One region of the Rummeliibacillus sp. JY-2-4R genome, then DNA from elsewhere that is predicted to be linked to it. Evidence: riboswitches for the same ligand, from Rfam matches in the RefSeq annotation. Region 1 holds a riboswitch; the other holds the start of a gene.
The links. A riboswitch is a leader RNA that binds a small molecule or an ion and turns the genes downstream of it on or off. The one in region 1 is predicted to bind glycine.
Positions count from the first base shown of each region.

Region 2: it holds a riboswitch for glycine, as region 1 does, so the genes downstream of both, gcvT (glycine cleavage system aminomethyltransferase GcvT) here and glyA (serine hydroxymethyltransferase) in region 1, are expected to answer to the same signal.

Region 1 is NZ_CM132623.1:1,684,655-1,700,197, reverse strand. Features, by position in the region: gene ACWV26_RS08235 (ECF transporter S component) at 210-749, shown strand; gene purU (formyltetrahydrofolate deformylase) at 824-1,687, opposite strand; gene gcvPB (aminomethyl-transferring glycine dehydrogenase subunit GcvPB) at 1,706-3,196, opposite strand; gene gcvPA (aminomethyl-transferring glycine dehydrogenase subunit GcvPA) at 3,189-4,541, opposite strand; gene gcvH (glycine cleavage system protein GcvH) at 4,543-4,938, opposite strand; gene gcvT (glycine cleavage system aminomethyltransferase GcvT) at 4,967-6,079, opposite strand; gene glyA (serine hydroxymethyltransferase) at 6,134-7,384, opposite strand; glycine riboswitch at 7,615-7,718, opposite strand; gene ACWV26_RS08200 (amino acid permease) at 7,807-9,198, opposite strand; glycine riboswitch at 9,368-9,445, opposite strand; glycine riboswitch at 9,449-9,550, opposite strand; gene ACWV26_RS08195 (pyridoxamine kinase) at 9,907-10,755, opposite strand; gene ACWV26_RS08190 (hypothetical protein) at 11,300-13,270, opposite strand; gene ACWV26_RS08185 (YfhE family protein) at 13,681-13,818, opposite strand; gene ACWV26_RS08180 (hypothetical protein) at 14,254-14,418, shown strand; gene ACWV26_RS08175 (helix-hairpin-helix domain-containing protein) at 15,066-15,533, opposite strand.
Region 2 is NZ_CM132623.1:2,630,019-2,645,561, forward strand. Features, by position in the region: gene gcvPB (aminomethyl-transferring glycine dehydrogenase subunit GcvPB) at 51-1,529, opposite strand; gene gcvPA (aminomethyl-transferring glycine dehydrogenase subunit GcvPA) at 1,522-2,871, opposite strand; gene gcvT (glycine cleavage system aminomethyltransferase GcvT) at 2,893-3,993, opposite strand; glycine riboswitch at 4,259-4,354, opposite strand; gene ACWV26_RS12880 (shikimate kinase) at 4,502-5,014, opposite strand; gene ACWV26_RS12885 (hypothetical protein) at 5,161-5,388, opposite strand; gene comGF (competence type IV pilus minor pilin ComGF) at 5,366-5,803, opposite strand; gene ACWV26_RS12895 (hypothetical protein) at 5,790-6,095, opposite strand; gene comGD (competence type IV pilus minor pilin ComGD) at 6,085-6,558, opposite strand; gene comGC (competence type IV pilus major pilin ComGC) at 6,533-6,841, opposite strand; gene comGB (competence type IV pilus assembly protein ComGB) at 6,859-7,932, opposite strand; gene comGA (competence type IV pilus ATPase ComGA) at 7,892-8,923, opposite strand; gene ACWV26_RS12920 (helix-turn-helix transcriptional regulator) at 9,229-9,924, shown strand; gene ACWV26_RS12925 (DUF2626 family protein) at 10,059-10,301, shown strand; gene ACWV26_RS12930 (MBL fold metallo-hydrolase) at 10,431-11,069, opposite strand; gene ACWV26_RS12935 (DUF2759 domain-containing protein) at 11,293-11,475, shown strand; gene ACWV26_RS12940 (LTA synthase family protein) at 11,632-13,527, opposite strand; gene ACWV26_RS12945 (YqgQ family protein) at 13,722-13,937, opposite strand; gene ACWV26_RS12950 (5-formyltetrahydrofolate cyclo-ligase) at 13,955-14,524, opposite strand; gene rpmG (50S ribosomal protein L33) at 14,592-14,741, opposite strand; gene ACWV26_RS12960 (hypothetical protein) at 14,909-15,295, shown strand; gene ACWV26_RS12965 (hypothetical protein) at 15,292-15,543, shown strand, end outside.

The sequences.
Region 1 (15,543 bases):
TAGTTTCTATGGCATTTATAATTCTTAAGCATTCATTAACCGCTTAAAACTGACCACTACATTTTTTGCAAATTTGACACTTTCACTAAGACCAATCCAGTGCTAATCTTATGAGTAATTAAGATAACTGATTCAACAAGTTGGAATTCAGAGTCTTTGGAATTTGCGCGCAACTATTCCTTGAATACATCATGGGAGAAGGTTTTAATATGCAAAGTACTGTAGGTCATTCTACTACCAAATCACGAACATTTAATTTGGTTTTAAGCGGATTGAGTATTGCACTTGTTTTCGTAGCAACACTTCTTTTAAATATTAAACTGCCGATTGCAGCTAATGGTGGTTTGGTTCACTTGGGCACCGCCATGCTCTTTATCATTTCGATTCTTTTCGGTCCTAAAACTGGTGCAATTGCTGGAGCTTTTGGGATGGGATTATTCGACTTAGTATCTGGTTGGACATTGTGGGCACCGATTACTTTTGTATCTCGTGGCTTACAGGGCTTTATCGTAGGGAAAATTGCACAATCAAATGGCCGTAAAGGAAACAGTATAGGAATCAATATAATTGCTACAATTGTTTCTATGCCACCAATGATTGCTGTCTATTATGTCGGCGAAGGCATTATTTATGGAAACTGGATTCAACCAGTTGCCTCTATCCCTGGAGACATCGTTCAAAATGTTTTGGGGCTAATCGTTTCTATTCCAGTTTGTGCATTTTTGAAAAGAATTCCTGCTTTTAAATAAGCATTGGCTAAATAAAGGAAATTATAATAACCCACCTGAGTTTTAAACTCAAGGTGGGTTATTTTTATGTTTTTTTAGTTAAAGACAATTGTTTTATTTCCATGGACAAGTACTTTGTCTTCAACATGCCAGGAAACAGCTTCGGCGAGAACCTTTTTTTCTACATGACGTCCAGCTGTCTTTAAATCTTCAGCTGTATATCGATGATTAATGCGCTGTACATCTTGTTCAATAATCGGTCCTTCATCAAGATCATTTGTGACATAATGGGCAGTCGCACCAATTAATTTCACTCCGCGGTTAAACGCTCGCACATAAGGATTCGCCCCAACGAATGCTGGTAAGAATGAGTGATGAATATTAATAATTTGATTCGGATACTTAGATACAAAATTAGGAGAAAGGATTTGCATATATCTTGCTAGAACAATAAAGTCTACTTTTCCGTTTAATAGTTCTAATACTTTTTGTTCCGCTTCTTCCTTCGTATCTTTAGAAATTGGAACATGGTAATAAGGAATCCCATAACTTTCTACTACTTCTTTTAAATCAGGATGATTACTAATCACCAATGGAATATCCACTTCTATTTCTTTTGACTTCCAACGTAAGAGGAGCTCCATTAAACAATGGTCTTGTCTAGAAACAAATATCGCCATTCGCTTTCTTTTTTTACTACTGCTTAATTGCCAATCTAAATTATAATCTCGGCCTAATACATTTAAGTCCTGTTCAAGACTTTCATACGAAGTTGCGTCTTCTAAATCGAACTCAATACGCATAAAAAACACTCCTGCGTTTGGATCTGTTGTATATTGGTCAAAATGGACAATATTTGCATTGTGTGCTGCTAAAAAATTCGTAACAGTTGAAATGATTCCAGGTTTTTCTGGACAGGAAATTAATAGTTTTACACGGTCATTTAATTGTGTATGCAAGGTTCTTCACCCCTATTTTTAGGCTTTTACGGTTTCTTTCTCTTCCCCAACTTCTTTTTCTTTTGTATAACGTAAAATTGGGTTTCTTGCTGCTAGTGTTTCATCCATTCGACCAACTACCGTTGTATGAGGAGCTTCAAGAACTATACTTGGATTATCTTCTACTTCTTTTGCAATTTGAATCATTACATCTGCAAAAGCATCGATTGTTTCTTTAGATTCTGTTTCTGTTGGTTCGATCATTAAACATTCCTCAACATTTAATGGGAAGTAAATTGTTGGTGGATGGTAACCGAAATCTAACAGACGTTTTGCCATATCCAATGTTCTGACACCCAGTTTCTTTTGTTTGGAACCTGATAAGACAAATTCATGCTTACAGATTTGTGAATAAGGTGAGACGAAGTATGGCTCAAGTTTTTTACGTAAGTAGTTGGCATGAAGAACAGCCCCTTCAGAAACCTCACGTAATCCTACTGGTCCCATTGTACGAATATAAGTATAAGCACGAACTAAAATACCGAAGTTTCCATGGTATCCTTTTACTCGGCCAATTGATAATGGGTAATTTGAGTTCAAGACATATTGTTCGCCATCTTTTTCAACGCGTGGCACTGGTAAATAGGGAATCAATTTCTCTTTTACACCTACAGGACCAGCACCAGGACCTCCACCACCATGCGGGCCAGTGAAAGTTTTATGAAGATTTAAATGCACGATATCAAAGCCCATTGTTCCTGGAGTAGTTTTCCCTAAAATGGCATTGGCATTCGCACCATCATAATAGAGTAGGCCGCCAGCTTCGTGAACCACTTGCGCGATTTCGATGATTTCTTTTTCAAATAATCCAAGTGTATTTGGATTTGTTAGCATTAATGCAGCTGTATCATTATTTACATGTTTCTTTAATTCTTCTAAGTCAACTAATCCATTTTCGTTGGATGGAATGGTTACGGTTTGAAATCCAGCAACGCTTGCACTAGCAGGGTTTGTACCATGTGCAGAGTCTGGAACAAGTACCTTTGTTCTAATTTCACCTTTTTGTTCATGATAAGCTTTGACCATCATTAACCCAGTCCACTCACCTTGTGCACCTGCAGAAGGTTGTAAAGTTACTGCATCCATACCCGTGATGACCGCTAATTCTTCTTGTAAATTATAGAGAAGCTCTAATGCACCTTGTACCGTTTCAGTTGGTTGGTATGGGTGAATGCGGCTAAATCCTGCAAGGCGTGCCACATCTTCGTTAATTTTCGGATTGTATTTCATCGTACAAGAGCCAAGTGGATAAAAACCATTATCAATCCCATGGTTTTTATTTGAAAGTGCTGTATAATGGCGCACAAGTTGAAGCTCAGATACTTCTGGAAGCTCTGCTGCTTCGTCACGAATCAAATGCTTTGGAAATTTATCTTGTAAATCAATACTTTCAACATCACTTTTCGGAAGGCTGTAACCTACACGTCCTTGACTGCTTATTTCAAAGATTAATTCATTATAATCAACCATTTACAACCGCCTCCAATGCTTCTACAAATTGGTCAATCTCTTCTTTTGATCGTTGTTCTGTTACAGCAATCAGCATTTGATCGTTATAGCCATAATCTTTTCCTAAGTCATAACCGCCAATAAAGCCAGCTGCTAACAATTTTTCGTTCACTTCTTTAACTGGACGTGGAAGTTCCACAACAAATTCATTGAAGAATGGTGATTGATTTAAAACGATAAAGCCTTTCTTTTGAAGAGCTTTTGCCATGTAGTCTGCTTTTTCAATATTTAGTTGTGCCATTTCACGAATTCCTTGCTTTCCTAGTGCTGACATACAAACTGAAGAAGCAAGGGCATTTAATGCTTGGTTCGAACAAATATTAGATGTCGCTTTATCGCGACGAATATGTTGCTCACGTGCTTGCAATGTTAATACAAATCCACGTCTTCCTTGTTCATCTTGCGTTTGTCCGACAATACGTCCAGGGATTTTACGCATGAATTTTGATTTTACGGCAAAATAACCGCAGTGTGGACCACCAAAGGACATTGGAATACCAAGTGGTTGCATATCTCCGATAACAATATCTGCACCCAGTTTACCTGGTGATTGCAAAAGTGCTAATGCAAGTGGATTGGCACTGACAATGAAAAGTGCACCATTTTCTCCCGCGATTTTCTTAATTTCGGCTAAATCTTCAATAGAACCGAAGAAGTTTGGATATTGAACAATCACTGCAGCAACAGCCTTGTCTACTTGTGCTTTTAGTTGTTCTAAGTCTGTTACATCTGTTGCTAAACTTACTTCTTCTACTGCATAGCCTTGACCTTTTGCAACTGTGTTTAAAATTGCGCGAGATTCAGGATGAACGCCATTTGATACAAGTACTTTTTTTCGTCTTGTTGACGCAACTGCAAGGGAAGCAGCTTCTGCAAGAGATGTGAAACCATCGTACATAGAAGAGTTGGCCACATCCATTCCTGTTAATTCACTAACCATTGTTTGGAATTCGAAAATCGCTTGTAATTCCCCTTGGCTAATTTCTGGTTGATACGGTGTATAGGCTGTATAAAATTCAGAACGTGAAATCATATGATCCACTACACTCGGAATATAGTGATCATACGTACCCGCTCCAAGGAAAGTTGGATACTGGTTTACATTAATGTTACGCCCAGCAAGTTCATTCATTTTTTTCATGAGAACAGGTTCTGGATCTGCATCTGGAATGTTAAGCTCACCTTCTAAGCGAATGCTATGTGGAATATCTTCAAATAATTCGTCGACAGAAGACACGTTTAAAAACGAAAGCATTTCCTCTTGATCTTGTTTCGTATCAGGAAGATATCTATACGTATTGGTCATCTTATTCCTCTCCTTCGTTGATAAATGCTTGGTATTCACCTTCATTTAAAAGAGATTCTAATTCTTCTGGATTGGATAATTCCACTTCAACTAACCAACCTGCTTCATACGGCTCTTCATTAATTGACTCAGGCGTATCTTCTAAGGCCTCGTTTACACGAACGATTGTGCCTGTTACAGGAGAAAAAACATCAGAAACGGCTTTAACAGACTCGATTGATCCCATAGATTCATTTGCTGTTACTTCAGTATCAATTTCAGGGTTTTCAACAAAAACGATATCTCCTAATTGCTCTTGTGCAAATTCAGAGATTCCTATACGCACGCGATTTCCTTCTAATGGTAATACCCACTCATGGTCCTGATTAAATAGTAAATTTGCTGTTACATTCGTCATTATTTTTTCTCCCCTTCACCAATGTTTTCTATCCTTTTTTATAAAACGGTGTTTTCACAACAACCGCGTCAATCAATTTATTTCGAACTTCCACTTTTAGCTGTGTTCCCTCTTTCGCTTGTTCTGTAGAGATCAGCGCAAGACCTAAACTTTTATTTAAAGTTGGAGACTTAGTTCCAGATGTGATAAATCCAATTTCTTCTTCACTTTCTGAAAATACTTTGTAACCATGACGAGGAATGCCTCTTCCTGTTACTTCAATCCCAACTATTTTTCGTTTTAATCCTTCTTCTTTTTGTTTTAATAGGCTTTCTTTTCCAATAAAATCGCATTCTTTAGCTGTTTTGACAGCAAATCCGATCCCTGCTTCAAGTGGGCTAATTTCGTTTGAAAGCTCTTGCCCATAAAGTGCAAGACGTGCTTCTAAACGAAGTGTGTCACGTGCACCTAATCCACATGGTTTTAAACCATCTGCACTACCATTTTCAAGAAGCTTTTCCCAAAGAGCTTCTGCTTGTTGGGCTGCTAAATATAGTTCAAAGCCATCTTCACCTGTGTATCCTGTACGAGATACTAGAACATCTGTAATCTCTTCAATTTTGACATGTTGAGCAAATTGGAAGCTGCCGATTTGGCTTAAGTCTGTATCCGTTAATTTTTGTAAAATAGCTTCTGCCTTTGGACCTTGAATCGCAAGTTGAGCCACATCATTTGAAATATTTTGAAGTGTCACTTCGCCTTTTACATTTTGCTTCATCCAGTCATAATCTTTTTCAATGTTTGCTGCATTTACTACAAGCAAATATTTTTCATCTGCTAATTTGTAAACAAGTAAGTCGTCCACTGTAGTACCATCTGGGTAGCACATAGCTGTGTATTGTGCCTTATTGATGGCAATCTTCGTTACATCATTCGTAACGAGATAGTTGATATAGCTTTCTGCATCTTTTCCATCAATAAGTATTTCTCCCATATGGGATACATCAAATAGTCCGGCAACATTTCGAACTGCTTCATGCTCTTCTATAATGCTTGAAAACTGTACTGGAAGTTCCCAGCCGCCAAAGTCAATGACCTTTGCTCCAGATTTTTTATATGATTCAAATAGTGGCGTTCGTTTTAAAGTTGTTTCAATACTCATTTTGGCACCTCCGATTAAATTTCCTGCGCAATAATTGTTATTTCAGTTATCCTCTTATACGTTCACTGGTTGTTGAACCAATGGGAATGCTTCGCAAATGGCTTTTGTTGTCTCTTTTGCTTTTTTAAGAACGTCTTCGTCTCCGTTACTCTTTAGGACTGAAGCAATAACTTCACCTATTTTCACCATTTCCTCTTGCTTCATGCCACGTGTAGTTAAAGCAGCTGTTCCCATACGAATACCGCTTGTGACAAATGGGCTCTCCGGATCAAATGGAATTGTGTTTTTATTGACTGTGATTCCTGCTTCTTCTAATAACTTTTCAGCAACTTTCCCAGTTAAGTTCCATGGGCGTAAATCTAAAAGGACTATATGATTATCAGTGCCACCAGAAACAAGTGATGCCCCTTCTTTTTTCAATGTTTCGCTTAAAGTTTGAGCATTTTCAATGATTTGCTGTGCATAAGTTTTGAAGCTTGGTTGTAATGCTTCATTGAAAGCAACCGCTTTAGCAGCAATGATGTGCATTAATGGTCCACCTTGAATACCTGGGAATACGGCTTTATTGATTTTTTTGATTAACTCATCATCATTTGTTAAGATGATTCCGCCGCGTGGTCCTCTCAATGTTTTATGTGTTGTACTTGTAACGACATCTGCATATGGAATTGGTGATGGATGAAGTCCTGCTGCAACAAGACCAGCAATATGTGCCATATCCACCATGAATTTTGCTCCTACTAGATCAGCAATTTCTTTAAAGCGAGCAAAATCTATGACTCTTGGGTAGGCACTTGCACCAGCAATAATCAATTTTGGTTTCTCTTTTTTCGCGATTTCTTCTAGTTCATCGTAATCTATCAATTGCGTATCTTCTTTTACGCCATAGGATACAATGTCAAACCATTTACCTGAAATGCTAACAGGGCTACCATGAGTTAAGTGACCGCCATGAGAAAGATTCATCCCCATCACTTTGTCGCCTGGTTCAAGTAATGCATAAAATACGGCAAGGTTTGCTTGTGCACCTGAATGTGGTTGAACATTAGCATATTTTGCACCAAACAATTTCGTTAGGCGCTCAATTGCTGTTTGTTCTGCTACATCAACAAATTCACATCCGCCATAGTAACGTTTACCTGGATAGCCTTCTGCGTATTTGTTTGTCATGACACTTCCCATCGCTTCTAGCACATCTTCGCTTACAAAGTTTTCTGATGCGATCAACTCCAGTGTTTGATGTTGTCGATTACTTTCCTGTTCAATTGCTGCAAAGATGGCTGAATCATTTTGTCGTAAACTCATGTAAATTCCTCCTTCAAATTTGGTTTTGGTAGTACCAAACAATAGCACTTCACCTTACTACGAATCTACTTTTCTATGTATAGACAAACCTTTTTTGGACGCAAAAAAGGACAGAAAAGGGAAGCCGTAGCTTGATCCCTTCTCTGTCCTTTTACCTGAGAGTTTAACTCCTTTGTTTATGGAGTCTTCCCCGTTGGTGGCGTAATACTATGTCGCGCTCTCCAGAGGTGCGTCCGGTTGTAGTTCCTTCTACCTGAGAGATTTGTTCCAAGGGTTTTTTTAGAACTTGCTCCTTCGGTGGCGTTTGCTTAATGCACTCTCCTACAACCATCATCCGCAATATTGTTTTGTATATTCAGAATAATTTCAATATTGCGTGATGTCAATATTTATTTTTTATTTTCATATATTTTCTTCTTTAATCAAATTTCTTCTACAAATGATTCCTCAGTTGTTTGATCCACCATTTCTGCATTTGGCTTTCTTAGCTTATAAACGGCAATCAACATGATAAACCAAACAGGCGTTACGAATAAGGCAACACGAGTGTCTTGCGCAAATGCAAGTACCACAAGTACAAATGCAAGAAAAGCAAGGATTACATAATTTGCAACTGGATATAGTGGCATTTTAAATTTGTTTGCTTTTGCTAGTTCTGGTCTTGTTTTGCGATATTTCATGTGACAAATCACTGTGATTCCCCAAATAAAGATAAAACATACTGTAGAAACACTAGTAATTAGCGTGAATACCCCTTCTGGAATTAAATAATTCAAAATAACTGATATTAAAATAATCGTACTTGAGAAGAACAATGCATTAGAAGGCACTTTACGTGCATCCAGTTTGGCAAATTTTGCAGGTGCATTTTTTTCTCTTGCTAATGAAAAGACCATTCGGCTTGTACTGAAAATACCGCTATTACATGCAGAAGCTGCGGATGTTAGTACAACGAAATTGATAATACCTGCAGCTGCAGCGATACCAACTGACGCAAAGACTTGTACAAATGGGCTCTTCGCAGGATCAAGTGCGCTCCACGGATAAACACTCATAATAACAATAAGTGCACCAATGTAGAAAATGATCACTCGAATAGGAATGTTATTGATGGCTTTTGGAATTACTTTTTCAGGATCTTCTGTTTCACCAGCTGTAAGACCTACAAGTTCAATACCAACAAACGCGAAAACGACCATTTGGAATGATAGTATAAAGCCATTCATACCATTTGGGAACCATCCATCATGACTCCATAGATTCGTGAAACTAGCTGCACCCGAATCTGTATTGAAGCCTTTTATAATCATGACAACCCCAACGACAATAAGAGCAATAATCGCGATAACTTTAACTAATGCGAACCAGAACTCCATTTCACCGAAAAGCTTAACAGTAGCAAGATTCATACATAACAAGATGACAAGTGCGATTAAACCTGGCATCCACTGCGGTACATTAGGGAACCAATACTGCGTATAAATGCCAACTGCTGTTAAATCAGCCATCGCAATGGAAACCCAGCAAAACCAATAGGTCCATCCAGTAATAAATGCTGCCATATCCCCTAAATAATCATCTACAAAATCAACAAACGAATGATAGTTTAAGTTAGATAATAGTAATTCTCCTAGTGCACGCATGATTAAGAAACAAATAATACCTGTAATCATGTAAGCAAATAAGATAGATGGTCCTGCTAAATGAATTGACTTACCAGCACCAAGAAATAACCCTGTTCCAATAGCACCACCAATAGCAATAAGTTGTACGTGTCTGTTTTTTAGACCTCTTTGTAATTGTTGTTGTTCCATACGATCATCCTCTCAACTTTAATAAATTTGAATCTAGGAAACTAGTGATCATTGTAGATTACTAGCCCCTTCCAAAAAACTAAGAGTTTCACGACAATTGTTAAACAATGAAAACAAATTCCCCCTTCTTCTCAACAAAAAAAAGAACAGAAGAAGGCCTAATCACCTTCTCTGTCCTTTTACCTGAAAGTTTATCCCACAAGCTTCGTGGGTCCCCTTTGGTGGCAATAACTTGCACTCTCCAGAGTTGCGTCCTATATTGGTTCATTTACCTGAGAGATTTACTCCAATGGTTTTTTTGGAATTTGCTCCTTCGGTGGTGTTTCTCTTCACTCTCTCCCAATATAATCATCCGCATATTTTGTTTTTGTGTTATAATACAGGAATACGTTAGATATTTTACAAAATTCATATAATTCAAAACGTATTCTTTCAGTAACCCACTTTTTTGATTTCAATAGTGGTTACCACCCTTCATCAAACTATTAATAAAGGGCTTTCATTTATTATATTTCAAAGTTCACAAAAAAGAAATATATTTTTTCTAAAAATTTCGAATATTACAAATAAAGGAATGTAATTAGGATTATTTTCACTCATTTATCCCAAATCCTCATGTGGTTTATATAAAGCTAGCTACCTTAAAAATTCAAAACACCACAAGGCGGGATAACAATTACCCATCCTTGTGGTGTTTTTACTATCATTTTATAATAACATCCCTAAATATTTTTCGAAGTTCACGCCTTCTACTTTTGGAATTTCTTCCATAGAAGAATCTTGAATAGCCTTGTTAAGAAATTTTTCAGCAAGTTGGACCGATTCTTCCAAATCCTCTCCGCGCATCATGCCACCCATAATGACGGAGGCAAATAAGTCTCCTGTACCAGAATAGCTTTGCCCGTTGTACGGCATTGCATTATAAAACGTTCTATTTCCATCCAAATACATATTTCCAATATAACGCTCATTTGAATTTTCATTTGGTGGATTGACGCCCGTAATAATCACTTGTGCACCTGTTTCTTGCTGCAATGTGTTTCCTGCTTCCTCAATGGTTTGTAGGAAGTCTTTTTCGTTTGTATAACTATGTAACTTCTCATAAGATAACCCGGTTAATAAACAACATTCCGTTACATTCGGTGTGATCACATTTGCACATTTCACCAGTTCCCTCATGCGCATAAGCAATTCCTCTGTAAAAAGCTTATAAGCCTCGCCCATATCTCCCATTACGGGATCTACTAGCAACCGTGTTTTATCTGATTTAAATGTCTCTAAAAAGCGGAAAATATTATTAATTTGCTCCCGACCCGTTACAAAACCAGTATAGATGCCATCAAAACTTACATTCATCTTGGTCCATTCATCTTCAAAATAGTGCATTTTATCTGTAAAATCTTCGCAAAAAAAGCTCGAATAACCGGTCTGCGCAGACAAAATAGCAGTTGGCAAAGGACACGCTTGTACCCCCATTACCGAAAGAACCGGAATAGCAGCTGTCAATGAGCATTTTCCAAAAGATGATAAATCCTGTATTACTGCAACTTTTTTCATAGTGGCCTCCATTTTAAATATCTTGAAAATTAAAGTAGAAAATCTTTATTAACAGTATAGCATCCTTTATTCGTTGAGAATGTATAAACATAAATGCTTCTTTAAATTCTAATTAAATTAGGACATTATTTGTTGTATTCGAGGATAATATTTCCTAAAACGCGGATGTTTTTTCTGGAATCACGAATAATCGAACTCAAATCGCGGATGATTCATCGTAAATCGCGGATGTTCGCTTGTTACACCTATGAATATTTTCAAAAACTTGTATTCAAAAAGATTTACATAATTCCAGTTTAATTCATTCTCTTAATGCAAAGAATTTCTTTTTAAGTAGACTAGCAAGGTTTATAAAATAAAGATGTTCACTCTCAATTATACACAATAAAGTAAATAGTACTTTTAAAAAAGTTGCTGTTTAAGATAGTTGTTTACACTAGTGACTTTTAATATGTAAACAAAAAGACCGTCGACGTGGGTGTATCGTACGGTCATAATAATGATTTTTAATGGTATTCCTTCATAAATAACTCATTCTTCATGTTTATAGTGATGGAGGCCAAATATATTGTTTTCCCCAACTCTCTCTTGCAAGGCTTTCAATTTGTTCAATAATCTGAACATCAACGAGGGATGCGTCCCCATGTTCATAAGGGTTATAGTGGAAGACATACATACGAGATACAAATTGGGCAAATGGAAGTGAGGCTTCCCCTTCCTCTTCACCATGATTTTTTACAGACGGCTCAATTCCTTGTCCCCAGTTTTGGCCACTGTCATTGTTCGGATTGTAAAAATAAACCCGATATTCACCTTCTTTATCTTGGGCAATACGCTGGATGGAAACGGCATGAAGCCCCAACAACTGGCCATGAATATCCGTTATAAAAATACCTACAGGGTTTGGATATATGAGTTCATACCCATCGTTATACTCAGGATGATGAGTGGCATAAAACAATCGGACAAACCTAGAATAATTGATGACTGTTCTTGTTAGTGGATCAATAATACTGGCAAACCCGCGTTGAATCCAGTCTCCGTAAAATTCAGGATTTACCCATTTATGTCCATCCTGTCCTCGAAGCAATGTCCTTTTCATCATTTCGTTATAAATCTTATCAAGATGTTTCACTAAAACCTTGGATACTGGATCTAGTTCTTGATGTATTTCTGAAGCAACCCCTTCCACTAATAAAGATGAATGAATAATATCCCCTTCAAAAACCATATGAATATCGTTATCCCTAGCAGCACGTGCAATAAACTCGAGCAATTGGCCAGCGTCATGCTGTGACCATAGGCTAATTGCGCGTGTAGACTGACATGTGGGATTCATTCCTTGACCTACCCCTAAAGGCTGACCTAACACGCTTAACGTTCCGGACACTAGAATAGCATTTGCCGTTAATCCCTCGCACTTTGTTTCAGGTGTTAACAAGATTTCCTGCACTTCTGGATGAATCTCAAGTTCCAGTAAGCGTTGAATTCCTAGCGTAATCGGTTCCTGAGAGAGCAAACCTCTATTTAACACTTTCGCCAGTCCATAAATCGACTGGGCTGTTTGCGGATAAATAGAATCTTGTATCAACTCATCAACAAGCTCACGATGATCATGTAAAAGCGCTTGCCCTATTTCAGTCAATTGAAGAGCTGCAGGTAACAAATCAGAATGTTCACGAGCTAAATATCTGAGGAGCACTGCATGATAAGGGGATACAAGTCCCGTTTCGACGATTGACAGCCCAAACGATTCTGCTTCCTTTACCAACTCTTTTTTGGTGGCATCTTTTAAAGCCGCTCGATATTCATTGAAGTCATTCGCATGTTTGCTTAAATGACTTGGCGTTGTGATAGCATTTACATATTGTTGTAGAGAAGATTTCACTTTCTCATCAATGTTTGATTCCATAATCTGTTGTGCCATCGTAATCATGTTGAGTATTCGATTAACCATAATTGGACGCTGTATTGTAAGACGGTCGATTTCTGACACGATTTTCTTAGCAATTGCTTGAAAGGATAGTTCCTCCCCTAAGAAATGAAAGAGCCTTTCAGCTCGTTCAATATGTTCACCAGCATTCACTCTCGCCTCTTCTGTTTCTGGTGGAAATAAAATATCGAGATTTAAAGCTAATACTTCGTTTAAAAAATCTTTTGCTTCTTGGGCAGTTAATTCCTTATGTTCATATGTTCCTTTTGCAATGGCTAGCATTCGCAGCTCACTAAGCAATTCTACAATTGAATTCACACCTTTTAATTTTAATGAACCACCAACTAGAGGTGCTTGAAGTTTTGAAGCATTCTCCCAAGGTCCATTCAAAAACACACCTGCTTCATCAAAACGATGAGCATAATGAAACAATTCCTTTATACCTTCTTCTGTTTGAGTTAGTTCACTAGCCTGCCTGAAAACTTCTTTTTGATAATTGCTTTTCAAATACGGATCTGCCTGTCCAAGCAGATCCAGCGTCTGTTCAAAATTTGGTAATACTGATTTATCTAGAGCCTCCATCTTCCATTCCTCCTCATTCCTATTCAAAAATAAAAGTAGATGAATTATGTTATAAAATTCCGTCTGTAATTCCACTAATATCCAGTAATGTATAATTTATTTCCCTTAATTAAATCTTTCAAACTCTCATTTTTTTAAAAATTATTGCTTTCGGTCCAAATCTTTTACGAATCGTTGTCTAGTTTTCTGACTTTTGTGCTAGTAAAGATTTATTTAGTGCTAGCATTCTTAATGAATACTTTAATAGAATGAGTAGATTAATATGTAGAAATTTCGATTATTTTATCTAGTGTTACTTAGTGTAAGGAGGTTCTTGTTATATTAGAAGATATATTCAAGTGGATTAGAGGATGTGATTATCCGAAATAAAATGAACCTCAAATTAGCAAATTTGAGGTTCATTTTTGTTATTACTTTTTCGTGCGTTTATCCTTCTCATTCGCAGCGTCAGCACGTTGAAAATCTTTTCGATAGAGAATTTCTTGCATAGATGTTAGTCCATTATATTTTGTTGTGAAATGCTGAGGTGGTAACTTTTGGTCCTTCACAATGATCACTCCTTTCTTTATCTTCTAAAAGTTTTTCCTTTGGAATAGATGGATATACCATTATTTTTTGTAATGAATGAATTTAGTCAAGATGAACCAGGAGGATTTATTATTTCAAAAGGTATTTCTGTAATTGAGTAACTTTTTGTGTTTTTCTACTATTTAATTGGAATCATAGGTTGTGTTGGTTATTTTCTTATTGCAAAATGTTTTTTATATAGACTGGCGAGGTTTATAAAAAGAAAAGAAATTTATAAACAGATGGTGTTTTCGTTACCAAAATTTTAAACTTTCTTTGAAAACTTGCTCTCTTTCTTACTAGTTACTATATTGTCATAGCGAATTTTATAAAAATGATGTTTCATTTAGTAAAACACGGGTATATATATGACATAAGAAAATTAAATTATTAAAACATTAAGGAGTTGCATGTAGATGACAAAAGTAGTTTTAGTAAATGGAGAATATTTAGCAATCTTAGATGAAAGACAAGAAGTACACACGAAGAAGTTGCCTGAAGGATTAGAACTTGGACCAATGGGTGAAGTCCAATACGACCAAAAAACCGGAGAAATTATTGTTGATGGTCAGGCCATTTAAGCTCTTTTCACCATTAGCTACATAGAAAGCCTACTCATTATTATTGGATAATGAATAGGCTTTTTGTGTTTGAGTAATTGGATCTCATTCAATTCGCTCATTTTTGCTGGTAATTCGTTCTTTTGACGCTTTAATTCGCCCTTTTGATGCTCCAATTCTCCCTTTTCATCTTGCTATTCGCTCTTTTCTAAATTGCACTCTCACTATATGAAATTTAAGTCTCCGAAAAATCCGAATTAAATCTATTTATAAATATTTAGACTAGCGAGGTATATAAAATTAAATCGAAGATAATATACGGTGATGATTGGCAATTGTTTGGTACAATGTGAAAATACGAGATGGAAAAATTGGAAGTCTTATGATTTGAAATATTAGTAATACCATATAGGGTTAATAACTTAAGGATGGGTTATTTTAGATTTAATGATAAAAAAGCTCTAATCCCGTGTAAGACTTGGATTAGAGCTTTTGGATTTAAAAACATTTATGAACACAGTACGTACTAAGTATGAATAGGTTAAAGTTAAATTTTGCTTTCTATTGCGAAACCTCTAAGTGAAAGAGGATAATGATGTGTCTTGATGAATTCTCGTTATTGGATAGGCGAAGCTATATTAATAGGAAAAGACTTTCTTTCAAACAGATTAGTTTTTCACTTCATACCATGCGAGTTTAGGTCTTGTATCAGGATAGCCGTATTGTTTACGATCATTCTTTCGTTCTTCTGTAAAATCAAACCAACTTTTATCACTCTCTGGATCGTTAGCATAATAGACAATGCAACGAAATGCATCTTCTAGGCAGGGATCTTCCCAGTATTCACACTTTTCTTCCCAACGATTAAATAACTCAGAACCTTTCATGTTCTTTATTTCACTCAGCGAATTGTAACCTAAATCCACTACCCTTTGCGCCACTTTTGGACCAATAGAAGGAACGGTTTGAAATATAGCTAAAGCTCGTAAATATTTTGCCCTCTCCATTGTCACTTCCAAACATTGAGATAATATTGATAAATCCATACTCGAAATATCTTTTAATTTAATTTTACAAGCTTTTAATTTTGCTCTTTCTTCACTAGTCAAAGGAAGTTTTGGAGTAGAATTCGGCACAGGTTTCACC
Region 2 (15,543 bases), 950 kb from region 1:
CATTCCTATTAGGATTGGAGAATCCTCGTCTGAATAATTAATCAATTGAATTATGCTTCAACAAGATTTGCAGGTTTTACGTATTTTAAGACTGGTTGACGTGCAGCGCGTGTTTCATCTAGACGACTGATAACAGTTGTGTGTGGCGCTTCTTGAACAATCTCTGGTGATTCTTCTGCTTCTTTTGCAATTTGAATCATCGCATCGCAGAAAGCATCTAATGTTTCTTTAGATTCTGTTTCAGTTGGCTCAATCATTAAACCCTCTTCCACATTTAATGGGAAGTAAGTTGTTGGTGGATGATAGCCAAAGTCTAGCAGTCTTTTTGCGATATCAAGCGTACGTACGCCCAGTTTTTTCTGACGACTACCACTTAATACAAATTCATGTTTACAATGACGATTGTAAGGTAATTCATAATATGGTTGTAAACGGCGCATCATATAGTTCGCGTTAATAACAGCATTTTCTGTAACAGCTTTTAAGCCATCTGGACCCATGGAACGAATATAAGTATATGCACGTACATTTATACCAAAGTTACCATAGTAAGGTTTTACACGGCCAATAGATTGTGGACGGTTATAATCAAAATGATATCCTTGTTCTGTTTTAACTAGCACTGGTTTTGGTAAAAATGGAATCAAATCCTCTTTAACACCAACAGGACCAGAACCAGGACCACCGCCGCCATGAGGACCAGTAAATGTCTTGTGTAAGTTTAAATGAACACAGTCAAATCCCATATCTCCAGGACGCGCTTTTGACATTACCGCATTAAGGTTCGCGCCATCATAGTAAACTTTACCACCAACACCGTGAACGATATCTGCTATTTCTAGAATATTTCCTTCAAATAGTCCTAGTGTATTTGGGTTTGTAAGCATTAAAGCAGCAGTATCTGGACCTACAACATTGCGCAAATCTTCAAGACTTACAAGACCATTTTCATCAGACTTTACAGTGACGATATCAAATCCTGCTACAGATGCAGATGCTGGGTTTGTTCCATGCGCTGAGTCAGGCACAATCACTTTAGTACGTCCAAAGTCTCCATTTGTCTCATGGAATGCACGGATCATCATAAGTGCAGTCCATTCGCCATGAGCACCAGCAGCTGGTTGAAGTGTTACTTCATCCATACCCGTAATTTCGATTAAATGTTGTTGTAAATCATACATTAATTCAAGTGCACCTTGCACTGAATTTTCTTCTTGTAAAGGATGAATATTTGCAAAACCAGGGAATCTTGCAACAGATTCATTAATCTTTGGATTGTATTTCATTGTACATGAACCAAGTGGATAGAATCCTGAATCCACACCATGGTTACGGCGTGATAGTGCTGTATAGTGACGCATGATATCTAATTCAGATAGCTCTGGTAATTCAGCCTCTTCCTCACGAATAGCTGCTGTTGGTAAAATAGTAGATAATTCTAATTCTGGAACATCTAATTCAGGTAAACTATAACCTACGCGACCCTCTTTAGATAATTCGAATACAAGCGGTTGATTTTCCTTATGCATGTTGAAGAGCCCCCATTTCTTGAACAAGTGCATCAATTTCTTCTTTTGTACGTTGTTCAGTAACAGCAATTAATACATGGTTTTCTAATTCAGGTTTTACTTTACCTAAATTAAAGCCACCAATTATACCTTTTGTCAATAAAGCTGTATTCAATTCTTCAACTGAACCATTTACTTTAACAACAATTTCATTGAAATGAGCGCCATTGAAAGGTACTTCAAATCCAGCACGTACAAAAGCTTCTTTTGCATAATGCGTTTTTAGAATATTTTGTTTTGCCATTTCTTGAACACCTTTTTTACCAAGTGCTGTCATTGCTACAGACGCTGCTAATGCATTTAATGCTTGGTTAGAGCAAATATTAGAAGTAGCTTTTTCACGACGAATATGTTGTTCACGTGCTTGTAGCGTTAGTACAAAACCACGACGGCCTTCTTCATCTACTGTTTCTCCAATTAGACGACCAGGAACCTTACGCATTAATTTTGTAGTTGTAGCAAAGTAACCGCAATGTGGACCACCAAAAGCTTCAGGAATACCAAATGGTTGAGCATCTCCAACTGTAATATCTGCTCCCATTTTGCCAGGAGGTGTTAGAATTCCCAATGATAATGGATTGCTTGAAATAATTGAAAGACCTTTCACTGCATGAATTGCATCAGAAATTGCCTGAACATTTTCGATTTGTCCATAGAAGTTTGGATATTGTACCATGACACCTGCAGTATTATTATCAATTAAACTTTCAAGCACTTCTAAGTCTGTTTTCCCATCTTTTAACGGTACAGTAACCACTTCAATGGATTGACCATATGCGTAAGTTTTTACAACATCTTGGGCAATTGGATGTACCGCTTCTGATACTAACAGTTTTTTTCGACGAGTTTGACCTGCGGCTAGCATTCCGGCTTCTGCAAGTGCTGTTCCTCCATCGTACATAGAAGAGTTTGCAAGATCCATACCTGTTAGTTCAGCAATCATTGTTTGGAATTCAAAGATTGCTTGCAATTCCCCTTGAGAAATTTCAGGTTGATATGGTGTATAAGCAGTATAAAATTCAGAACGAGAAATGACATGGTCTACAATAACAGGTTTATAGTGATCATACACACCTGCTCCTAGGAATGAGACATACTCATCACTATTTGCATTTTGTTTTGCAAGTTGAGCTAATTCTTTTAATAATGCTGTTTCTGATTTTGCAGGTTTGATATTGTATTCACCTTTAAATCGGATCTTTTCTGGGATGTCAGCGAATAATTCATCAACTGATGATACACCAATAACCTTTAACATATCTTGCTGATCTTGTTCAGTCATTGGTAAATAGCGATGTTTCATGCAATAAAACCTCTCTTCACTTTATTTTTGGCGTTTATAAAAAGGTGTTTCTACCGTTTTTACCTTAAGTCTACGATTTCGAATTTCAATCTCTAATTCTTGGCCCACAACCGCATATTCACTTTTCACAAGTGCTAACCCAATATTACGTTTAGTTAGTGGCGATTGTGTACCTGTTGTTACCTCACCGATTTCTTCTTCCCCTTTATAGACTTTATATCCATGACGAGGGATCCCTTTGTCAATCATTTCAATGCCAATACTTTTTCTTGGCACACCATTTTCCTTTTGAGCGAGTAATGCATCCTTACCGATGAAATCTTCTTTATTTAATTTCACGACAAAGTTAATACCTGCTTCAAGTGGTGAAATAGTATTTGATAATTCTTGTCCATACAATGGAAGGCATGATTCAAATCGAAGAGTATCACGTGCACCTAAACCACAAGGAAGAACTCCCTTTGATTCTCCAGCTTGTAAGATTAAATCCCAAAGTGCAACAATTGCATCATTGGAAGCATATATTTCGAAACCATCTTCGCCAGTATAACCAGTACGAGATACTAAAGTATCGTAGCCTTTTATATTTACATGTTGTTGTAAACGGAATGGTTTGATTTCTTGAAGATTCGTTTCAGTTAATTGTTGTAACACTTCTAATGCAATAGGTCCTTGAAGTGCTAATTGACCGAATTCACTTGAACGATTTGTGATTGTCACATCTCCAAAAGCCTGTTTTTTCATCCAATCAAAATCTTTTTCAATATTTGCTGCATTTACAACTAATAAATACTTAGCTTCTTCTAGTTTGTAGATTAGTAAATCATCTACAACTCCACCATCTTCATAACACATTGTTGTATATTGTGTTTGATTGATTGCAACTTTTGAAACATCATTTGTCACTAAATTTTGCAAATAAGCTAAACTATCTGAACCTTCAACAAAGATTTCTCCCATATGCGAAACATCGAATAACCCCGCATTTTTGCGAACAGCTTCATGTTCAGCTTTAATAGAAGAAAATTGCACAGGTAAATCCCATCCACCAAAATCAATTGTTTTACCGCCATATTTTGCATATGAATCAAATAATGGTGTATGTTTTAATTCTGTTCCCATTTTGTTGCCCCCTAATCCTCATAGTCTTATCCAGCTCCACGCGCCAGGTCCTCGAAAGTACACAGTATGATGTGATTTCGATAGCCTAAGTACGCCGTACGATTCGACGTACTTAGGCTATCTTCCTTCGTTCGGACGCGTTCAGCATTTAAATAAAAAGACAGAGAAATCCAATTTTTGGATTTCTCTGTCCCATGCACCTGAAAGTTTAACCATTACGGTTGGCCTCTTTGGTGGCTACTTAGAGTAGCTCTCTCCAGAGTTGCGTCCCTTACGAGTCTTTTTGCCTGAGAGATTCATAGCACTTTGCTACTTGCTCCTTCGGCGACGCAATTTTTGCGTTCTCTCCCCGTACAATCATCCGCTTCCAAGAATAAATCTTGGTTCATTTCATTTCAATGTTCTATAACAGGATTGCTTGACTATATCCTAACATTGAATTACGAAAACTGCAATAAGTTTATGAAAAATGTTTCAAAGACGAATAATAAACTTACAGACCGTAAAATCATTCGCCTTTCAGTCTGGTAATTTGGAATGCTGCGTATTCAACAATTTGTCTTAATGATCTTCCTTCAGTTCGTATCGTTATATGTGTTGAACTTTTATAATATCTTCTACGCTGGTAAAACAAATCTTCTAACTCTTGTTTCGTTGAACGTTGAACAATAGGTCGATTTTTGTCTTTGTGAATTCTCTTCCAAATATCAGGAAAAGTCGCATCTAAAAATAACACTAATCCAGTTTGTCGCATAATTCTTCTATTTTCTGCATTCATCGCAACTCCACCACCAGTTGAAATAATGCAAAATTCATCTCGGAAGTCTCGCAAAAATTCCGTTTCTATTTTACGAAAATAATCTTCCCCTTTTTGCTCGAAAATCTCTGGAATAGCCATTTTTTCCCTTCTCACGATTTCTTTATCCATGTCGTAATATGGCATTCTTAGAAAATAACTGAGTCTTCTGCCAATTGCGCTTTTCCCACTCCCCATAAAGCCAACTAAATATACTTTTCTCATTTTTCTCACCTTCTTAGACAAAGCAAATGCCTTACAACTTTATATCACTTTTATTTATAGTAGCATGAACACTTGTCGATTCCAATAAATCATTCAAGGATGAGAAAAAATATAAGAAATTTAGGAGTTTATGTCAAATATTCATATTAATTTGAGCTACTAACCGTTTTATTTTCAATATTTTCATTTTCTAATTGAATAGAGTTTAATACGATTTTTGTTTGATCAATAGCTGCGATTTTCAAAGCATCATATGCTCTATAATGTGATTCATATGATGTACTAGCAGATAACAGTAAATTTGTAACAAAAAATAGGAAAATCAATGCAGTTAACAGTAAAAAACCCTCTTCATTTCTGAACATTCGGTACAATATATACTCTACTCCTTTCATCCCCATTTGCAAAGTAGACAGACATATTGACCACATAATTACGATAGTCAAAATTAGCATCTCGAATTCCAAATAATAAAGGTTGATACCCTTCGTCTCGTCTTAATTCACCCATTCCGATTGCATGCACTGCTACATCCCCTCTATTTTCGGTGAAATAATGAATACTCTTCTTATCATAATAAATTTCTTCTGCTTCGGTTAATTCATTTTGTAATTGAAATGCGAACAACTCCCATTGCAATTCACTACTATTAAGAATTCCTTTGCTTTTTTGACTATACCAAGTACAAAATAGTAAAAAGAAATGGGCAAACAGAACCAAAATCATTAGTTGGAGCAATGAATCTAATAATGTAAAACCCCCTTCTTCCTTTAAACTAAGGATTCGCATTTACACATAGCCTTTCGCTTTTTATATTTGTGTATTGTATACAAACTTGACTTTCGTCTCCTTCCCAATAATAAATCACTTCATCTATCTCAATTTCACCTTGATATTTTTGAAACTTTTTAATATTGCCAGCTGCATACAATGCTGCTTCTGCAGCATGAAGACTTAACTTTTTGCTATAAAGGGATGTCTCAAGACGATAAAAGAACGGCAATAATGTTCCAAATATAAGCATAACAATGACAAATGCCAGTAATGATTCTGGCAACGAATGTCCTTTTTCATTGAACAATTTTTACCCTTCCTTCGCCTAGATACACAATGAGTTTCGTAAGCCTACCGTTTACACTAAAAACCATGGTCCCCGCCTTAGCGACCGTATGGTTTTCTGAAAATTGTACAACATTTATATTACCAGTATGATGATATCGGATTTTTTTTGAATATTGTCTAACAATTATCGGCTTTTCTTTATTTATTTTCGATACATAAATTCGAATTTCACTTAATTCTTTTGGAACATATAAATACGTAGAGCTTTTATACTCATATGACAAGGCCTGAGTCAATTCTATATCAGTTTTCAATTCTTGGATAAAGCGGTCCTCTAGTTGTCGATCAAATTGTTTCTTACATACATTAATACCAATCATACAAATAATCATAGTAATTGAAAGAACTAATAACATCTCAATCAATGTAAAACCTTTTTGATTTTTGTAAATACGTTTAATCTGAGACTTCAACTTTGCCATCAGTAATCGTAATCGTTTTCCCTTTACAAGTATTCGAATCACCCGTCATTAGATATTCTGCATCTGCTAATTGGCTAGTTGATGAAGGATATTCTCCTAAATCAATTCTGTAAGCTTCTACCTGTCCTTGTACCATTTTGACATATGCGTCACACCCCTTTTGATCGACTGTTGCAAAATGTTTAGTAACATTCGGAATGGCAATGAGAACTAATATGGCAATGATAAAAAGCACGATTAACATCTCAATTAAAGTAAAACCTTTTTGATTCATTATTTTCATAAATCACACTCCCCCTTTTAAATAAGATCCATCATTTCGTACATTGGCAATAAAATAGCTAAATAAGCGCCTAAGATACAAAGTGCAACGATCAGAAAAAGTAATGGTTGGACAAAAGCAAGAGTCCGCTCTACGTTATTTTCTGTTCGTTTAACAAGAAATTCACTATAAATCTGTAATTCTCTCCCTAAATTCCCTCCTTGTTCACCATGGAGGACATGTGCATTAAATCCCTTATAAAAACAATTTTCTCTCTCAATCGCAGTTGATAAGGACTCTCCAAAGATTATTCTCTTCTGAATCATTTCTGCAATTTTCGCTAAATAGGGTTGCAATTTCTGTTTTTGAAGAATTTCGAGCGCTTCCTGCATAGATATTCCACTTTCAATTAGCCCTCCTAATTCATAAGAAAATTGTCGAGTCAATTGTAATTTGAAATTTCGATTCACAACTGGAATTTTCAACAATAAGTCCAACCGTTCTTTTAGAGTCTTTTTCCGTAGCCAACTCCAGAAGAAAATTAATAGTGAAACAAATAAAACAGCTAAAATTATAAATAAATCTGGTAAGTGTAAAAAGAATGAGGATAATGTCAATTGAACATTACCTTCTGAAGCTCGATTATTCATCATAAACGACATATTCGGTAAAAAGTACGTTCTAAAAGCCCAAAATAGCAAGATTAGAAATATAAATAGCATGATTGGGTATGTTAGTAATTTTAATAATTGTTGCCTATTCCGTTCTTTCTTTTCCAATTGAATTGCTACGGTGTGTAATGCTTGTACTGTTTTCCCGTGCTGTTCTGCAACTAATATGGTCATTAGATAAATATTGGGTATTCCTAATACTTTCAGAACATCTGTCATTGACGATCCATTTCGTAATTGCTTCAAAAGATGATTTTCTATCTCAGACATATTCTTAATATGATGAGGCATTAACATAAATAAAGAATCTGAAAATGTATATCCTTCTTTTAACAGAACACTCATCTTTTTTAATAATTGTGCAGGCTCTCTTAACGGAGCTTTTCTTTTGTTAAACATATTATCTATATGTTTTTTCCTTAGGTCTAAGGGTAATTGCACCAGATCTTACCCCCTTTTCCAACTGTCCTTTTAATGTATATTCATCAGGAAGTTGATAAGAATGTCCATATTCAATAGCTCTAAAAGCATCCTCTAAAAATTGATTTGCTAGTATTTCATAAATAGCTTTTGTTTGTTGCATCGTATTGGAGTAAACAAGCCGCTGTGCAACAACACCTAAAACTGTTTGTTTAAGTTCTTCAAGTGATATTCCTAAATCTAATAAACGATAAATGCACCCTACTGTGTCTTTACTATGAATTGTCGTAACAACAAAATGACCAGTTAATACAGCTTCGATTGCGATTTCTGCCGTTTCACGATCTCGTATTTCACCAATCATAATCACGTCGGGGGAATGTCTTAAAATTGCTTTTAATCCGACCGCATAGGTTACTCCAGCTCTTTCATTCACTTGAATTTGTAGTAAATTCGATTGATTATTTTCTACTGGATCTTCCAAAGAAATAATATGTTTATGATGATTACTCGCTAGATGATTGATTAAAGAATATAAAGTTGTTGATTTTCCACTTCCAGTTGGACCAGTTACAAATAAAATACCTTGAGGTTTTTCTGCGAGTTGAACTAATAGTTTTGCTGAATCAGAAAATAAACTTAACGCAGATATAGGCAATGTACGATTTTGAAGCATGATGCGAATTACAAGACTTTCTTTTAAAAAAACTGATGGTAATGTTGATACACGAAAAGAAATCTGTTGATTGTTGTATTTTTGCTCGAATGAGCCACTTTGGGGTTTTCTTTTTTCACTAATATCTAATGAGGATAAAAATTTCAAATAAGAAATCATTCGATCTCCTAAGTCTTGGGGAAGTTTTCCAGCCGCATTTAGCTGGCCGTACTTTCTAAAATATATTTCATATAGATTTTCTGTTGGCATAACGTGTAAATCTGATGCACCAAATTTTATTGCTTTTTGGAGTAGATGCATAACTTTTTGTTCAATTATTGTTTCAGTAACAGACATATTCCCTCCCTTCAACCTTACAAGTAATGACCGCTCGTTACCTGTTAACAATATTATACATGGTCTATATTGGAAAAGGAAGGATTTATTTCTACAAAGCACATGACTATTTTCCCATCGCTCAACAACTTTAGTACAATAGAACTGAAATATTTGATATTTCGATTGTTTATAGAGGTGCAATCCCTAAATAACACAAAAAAATCATAATTTACAGAAGTATAAAACCTTTATTACTGATAAAATTGTATTATTACATTATTGAATTATAATAATAATGATTACACTGGAGGTGAAATAGTTATATGATTAATCAACTTAAAGTTACCAGTACACTATCTGATGAGACAAGATTTTCTATATATCAATTTATGCTTCAAGAAAAGAGGGCCTTTTCTGTTCAGGATATTGCGGAACGCTTTCAAATTCACCCTAATGTAGCGAGACTCCATTTGACGAAGTTAAATGAGATTGAGATAATTAATTCGGAATATGAAAAAACCGGTAAGGGTGGTCGGCCAGGAAGAAAGTATAAAGCCGCACAAGAAGGCATAACTTTGTCTTTTCCAAAACGAAATTATAATGAGCTATTAGATTGGACACTTGAGATTCTCTCAGAATTTGGTGAAGATGCCAAACGTATTGGAAAGAAAATTTGCCATAAAAAAGGAACTGAAGTTATGGAAAATCTTCTCTCAAGTCATGGCAAAGATAAAAACCTCTTAACATTTGAACAAAAAGTTGAGTATATCACCGAAGCGGCATCATTAATTGGCTACGTACCTCTAATAAAGGATACACCAAATGGAAGGACGATTTCCTTTGCTGTTTATAATTGTCCATTTCTAAATGAAGTAGAAAAGCATTCACAACTAATATGTGATCTACATGAATCGTATCTAACAGGACAGTTTGATTACCTTTTTGAAGTAAAGGATTTTCTTCAAATTGAAAGTATGACAAATAGTTGTGATTATTGTACTTATCATGTTGAGATATAACAAAATATACTATATTTTTGCTTATACTATACACTAATTTCACGAAGTCTTTTAACTCGCGGTTTACATGTATCATGAAAATCATTTATAATAATTATGAGATTATTGTGTCTACGTAAAGGAGGGAATCGTACATGGACAATATGTATAAAGTGCTCGGCTTCTGGACAGGTATTTTCGCAGTTATGTTTTATTTAGGTGGTATGAAAGAGGTTTCGCTATTATTCGTAGCTAACACAGGATTTTTCCTTCTATTAGGCTTTTTAAACCTTACAGAACGTATGTATATGTACATTTTTGGTGCGTACTTAACAGTATTCTTTGCTGGATTCACGTATTACGCTACATTCATTCACGTACCAGGTTTAGAACATTAATAGTTCAAAAAGACAGTCACTTGACTGTCTTTTTGTTTTCTCTTAGTTTTTATTCGCAATATTTTTTATCCATGTTAAGGAAAGTAACATCATATAAACAAATGATATGGCTAATTAAGCTTTTTTAATCTAAAATCCATTTAAAAAAGGATTTAATTCCATTTCAATATCTACTCTAGTAGGATTCCCATGACCTGGATAAATAATTGTCTCTTCATCAAGTGTTAATAACTTGTCATGAATTGATGATAAGAGTTGCTTACTATTCCCTTCCGGTAAATCTGTTCTGCCGATACTTCCCTCAAATAGTGTATCCCCTACAATTGCAAATCCCTCATTCTTAAATAAGAATGTAATGCTTCCTGGCGAATGACCAGGAGTATGCAAAATTTCAAAGCTGAAATTACCCTTCTCTACTATTTTCTCTTCGCTGATTAATTGGTCAGTAGGCTCAATAATAATATCAGGTATTTCTGCATATTTAGCCGAGCCATTCTTTTTAGGATCTTGCAACCAACTAGATTCCTTTTTATGCAAGTAAACTGGTATTTTGAAGGCTTCTCTTACAGCATCAACACCACCAATATGGTCGAAATGTGCATGCGTTAAAAGAATAGCAAGCGGTTTCAGATTAAGTGCTCTTAATTGTTTTACAAATTTTTCTCCTTCACCACCAGGATCAATAACCAAGCATTCATTTTCTGAATTACTAATGACATAGCAATTTGCTTGAACTGGCCCAAGTGGAAATGTACGAACGTTCAACATTTTCATCACCTCTTCTACATTATACAGATAAATAAATTCAGCTACTATTGTTGAAGGTTCAAATTTATAAAAAGAATTAAAAATTGATTGAAAAATTCCAACTTATCACCACTTTCAAATTTCCGATACTTTTAGTTCTCGACAAAAGTAATAAATAGCTTTACAATAGAGGAGGAATATTGTTTGCGACATTCATTTTCTGATGTCGAAAGGAGTGTCTATATTGAACTTATTAATGGTTATTTTTGGCCTAGTTGCAATTCTAGGTCTTGTTGGCACTGTGCAAAGCATTAAAGAAAAAGCTATTCTTGGAATTATTTTTAACTTCGCAGCTTTTGCAGTGTTCGGATGGTTCGTTGTGATGACTGTCCTACATCAAGGTTTTCCACCAAGCCTTCATCACTAATATTTATAGTAGTAAAAAAGATATCCTGTTTCAGGATATCTTTTTTTGTTTTTTAGAAGGTTTATGACTAAAGTTAACATTGATTCAATCTTTAATATAAAATAAAAAGCCACATAGCTAGTCGATTAGCTATGTGGCTATCAATATGATTAAAATTTACTTTTTACTACTAACATTGGATTTTGCTTTTTCCTTATCGTAGAAACGGAGCAAGTCACCATTAATGATTTTATCAGAATAATACAGTTTTTTAGAAGCTTGATCAATATATGGATCACAGTTTTTCGACTCAGTTTGTTCACCAGTTTTCTTGTCGTAACATACTTCTCCTGCATATAAAAATTTATCTGTTACGAATCGTCCATCACGGAACGCTACAAAGTTTTTATGATCTTTTGAGAATAAATCTGTACCCATTTGTAAATCATTTGATGTGTCGACACCTAATAAATGTAACACAGTCGGTCTTACGTCCATTTGACCAGCAACTTCATGCATTTGTTTACCTATACCTGAATGTGGTATATGGATAAAGAATGGAACTTTTTGAAGTTGTGCAGAATCAAAGGGTGTTATTGAATCTTTTCCTAAATATTGAGCCATAGCTTTATTATGGTTTTCTGAAATACCATAGTGGTCACCATACATAACAATAATAGAATTATCGTATAATCCAGATGCTTTTAGATCTTTAAATAACTCTTTAATTGCTTCATCTGTATATCGTACAGTTTGGAAATAGCGATTTACAGTATTGTCACTAGATGTGTATGGTTTAATAAATTGGTCCTCTGGATCAGATGTAAATGGAAAATGGTTAGACAATGTTATCATACGAGTATAGAAAGGTTGAGGCATTGTCTTCATAATTTGAACAGATTGATCCATAAACGGAATATCTTTTAATCCCCAGTTTGCAGAGTTATCATCCGTTACTTTATAAGAATCCACATCGTAGAAATGCTTAATATTTAATGCTTGATACATCATATCACGGTTCCAGAAGCTCTTGTTATTGGCGTGAAGTACAGAAGTATAATAACCATTATGATTTAAGCTATCTGCCATTGAGTTAAATGTATTTCCACTGTTTGTGAAGAATACTGCTCCACCACCAGTACCATATAATGAGTTTTCAATAATAAACTCTGCATCTGAAGTTTTTCCTAAACCAGTTTGATGATAAAAGTTATCAAAATAGAATGTGTCTTTATCTTTTGACAGTTTGTTTAGGAATGGCGTAATTTCTTGACCATTCACTTTATTATTAATTACGAAGTTTTGAGTTGATTCTAATGAAATAATGATGACATTACGTTTTTTAGCTACTCCAAAGGTTTTAGGTTTGTCACTACCTTGGTTTGATTTTACATAGTTAGTAACTTCCGTTAACTCGCTGCCATCAGCTAATGCACGTTGAGCATGTGATTTTGATTGTACAAAAATATCATATAAATGATAGTTATAAGTACCGATGTTTTTAACTAAAAGCTCACGGTCAAAGCTACGAGTCAATAACTGAGGTCTTTCAGTTTCTGCAAGGCCTAGATTTAAGAACAACATTGCAAATGAAAGCACAAAGTATGTGCGTCGCATATTTGGTTTTACAACAATTGCTTGTTTTGCAATAGGTAAAAACTTAACTGCCAAAATTAATAAAATTAGATCTGTAAAATAGAAAAGATCCGTAAAGTTAATAGATGATTTAGCAGAATTCCCTAAATCACCAAAGTTACTAGTTTGGAACAATACAGGTAGTGTTATAAAATCATTAAAGAATCTATAAAATGCTACATTAGCATATAGAACAATAGACAATATCGCACTAACTGTAATCAAGTAACGATTGCGTACTTTTGAAGATTTGAAAAATAATGAAATCCCATAAATGAACAATAAGAACGCTAGTGGATTGATAAATAATATTATTTGTTGCATGACATTTTCAATTTTCATATCAAAACTTGTTAAATAAGTGATGTATGTCTTTATCCAAGTGGTGATTATCGCAATCACCAATATTGAATGTTTAGGTAGCTTATCAAGTTTCATTTCCTAACATCCTCCTACTTTCTTTCGTAACAATTTTAGTTCCATTATTGAAAGAAACAAAATATATATTAATACTTTTTTTACAATAACGCAACAATTTTATTACGTTTTCTTAAATGTAATCATTCATATGCACTTATATATAAACGTATTCTTCTTTTAAAGGTTTCACTCTTCTTCAACTATTTTTTACTTTATTTTGAATCTAAATTTTTCTCTGTTTCTAATCGAACTATTTCCATTTTTAGAATGTGGCGGGCTGATTGAAATTCTCTCGCCTCCATTAATCCAGCCTTATATAGCTCGACTAAATCCATTTCCATTAATTGCAAATCACCGATACGGTTCTTCGTATAGACGAATGTACCGAAGCGTTTTAATAACTGCATTACATCATAAACTGTTTCCAAGGGAAAAATAACCCCTTTCATACTTCTTTACATTGAATTATTTCGTGTTCAGTAATAATTTTTTCAATAGGTATATCATAATCATCTCTCGGTATTTTTTCAACTAACTGTTTGTTAAATGCTAAAGAAATTGTCGGTTCCTTATAATTCGATAAAAAGCGATCATAATAGCCACCACCGAAACCTAGTCTATAACCTTGTCTATCGTATGCAAGTCCAGGCACAATTAAACAATCTATTTGACTCTTTACCACTTTAACTGTTCGATGTGGAATGGGCTCAGAGAGATGCATATACACGGTTTCGAGTTGATCAAAAGATGTAATTTCATAAAATGACATCTCCCTTGTTTTTGGTTCACATTTTGGCACAACAACTTTCTTCTTAGCTTTCCAAAATGTCTCGATTAAACTCCAAGTCTCAACTTCTGGAAATGAAGATAAAGTAATGCCAATCATATTGGCTTTTTTCACCGCAGGTTCTTCTAAGAGTTTTTTATGTATCAATGCAGATTTTTCTTTATAAGTATTCTGTGAAAGCATTTTCAATTCATTCATTATTATTTTGCGAAGTTCTTTTTTTTGCATAGCACTAAAGCACTCCTGTTCTATAAAATGGAAAAGCCAAAACCACAATGGGTTTTGGCAATGAGCATTACTTTGTTTCACGGTGAAGTGTCATTTTGTGATCACGTGAGCAATATTTTTTCAATTCAAGACGTTCTGGATTGTTACGTTTGTTTTTCTTTGAAATGTAGTTACGTTCACCACATTCAGTGCAAGCTAATGTAATATTAACGCGCATTGTTATCCCTCCCACTCTATATAAAGAATAAAATGTCTTAGTGAGCATGATTTATACGACTAATACATTATATCATAATTTGCAAAAAAATCTACAGTGATTTCTTAATAGAATGCTGTATGTTACAATAAATGCACAACTAAATATCCTTTTTGAGGTGAATAACAATGGACTTATCGCTCATTTTGATCATCATTGGAATCATCATTATTATTGCATCCTTTTTTGTAGGTAATCAATCGAAAGAATTAGAAAAAGATGTTGAAGAATTATCTCTAAACTTTTATCAAGAAACGCATCAATTGAAACGTCGTTTAAAAGTAATAGAGGAAGAGCTTTTAATAGATTTACAAACGACATTTGGAAAACAAAACAAGAAAGTAGGTTCAAAGTCAAACGCTAAAAACACTATTAATGGTATTCATCAAATATTAATTAGCCAAGTGTTAACTTTACATAAACAAGGCTATAACTTAGATGAAATTAGTAAGCGGTCTTCTCTAACACCTGACCAAATACAAGCCATCATTTCTTCTGGGGGCAAAATCAAATGATAAAATCTACGTTGCGTTCATTTGGATGTGGTATTTTCTTAGCCGGAAGTCTTATGTCCCTATCAACTCATTTCAATTCAAACGATTCGAACATTCCTTCAAAGGCTTCTTTAGTGAATTCAAAAGATACAGTCGTTATTAAGAAATCAGAACTGAATGCATTAAAGGAAGAAACAACTAATGTAAAAGCACAGTTGGCCAAGATTCAAACAAATTACAATAATTTAAAAGCTGATCAAACAACCAAA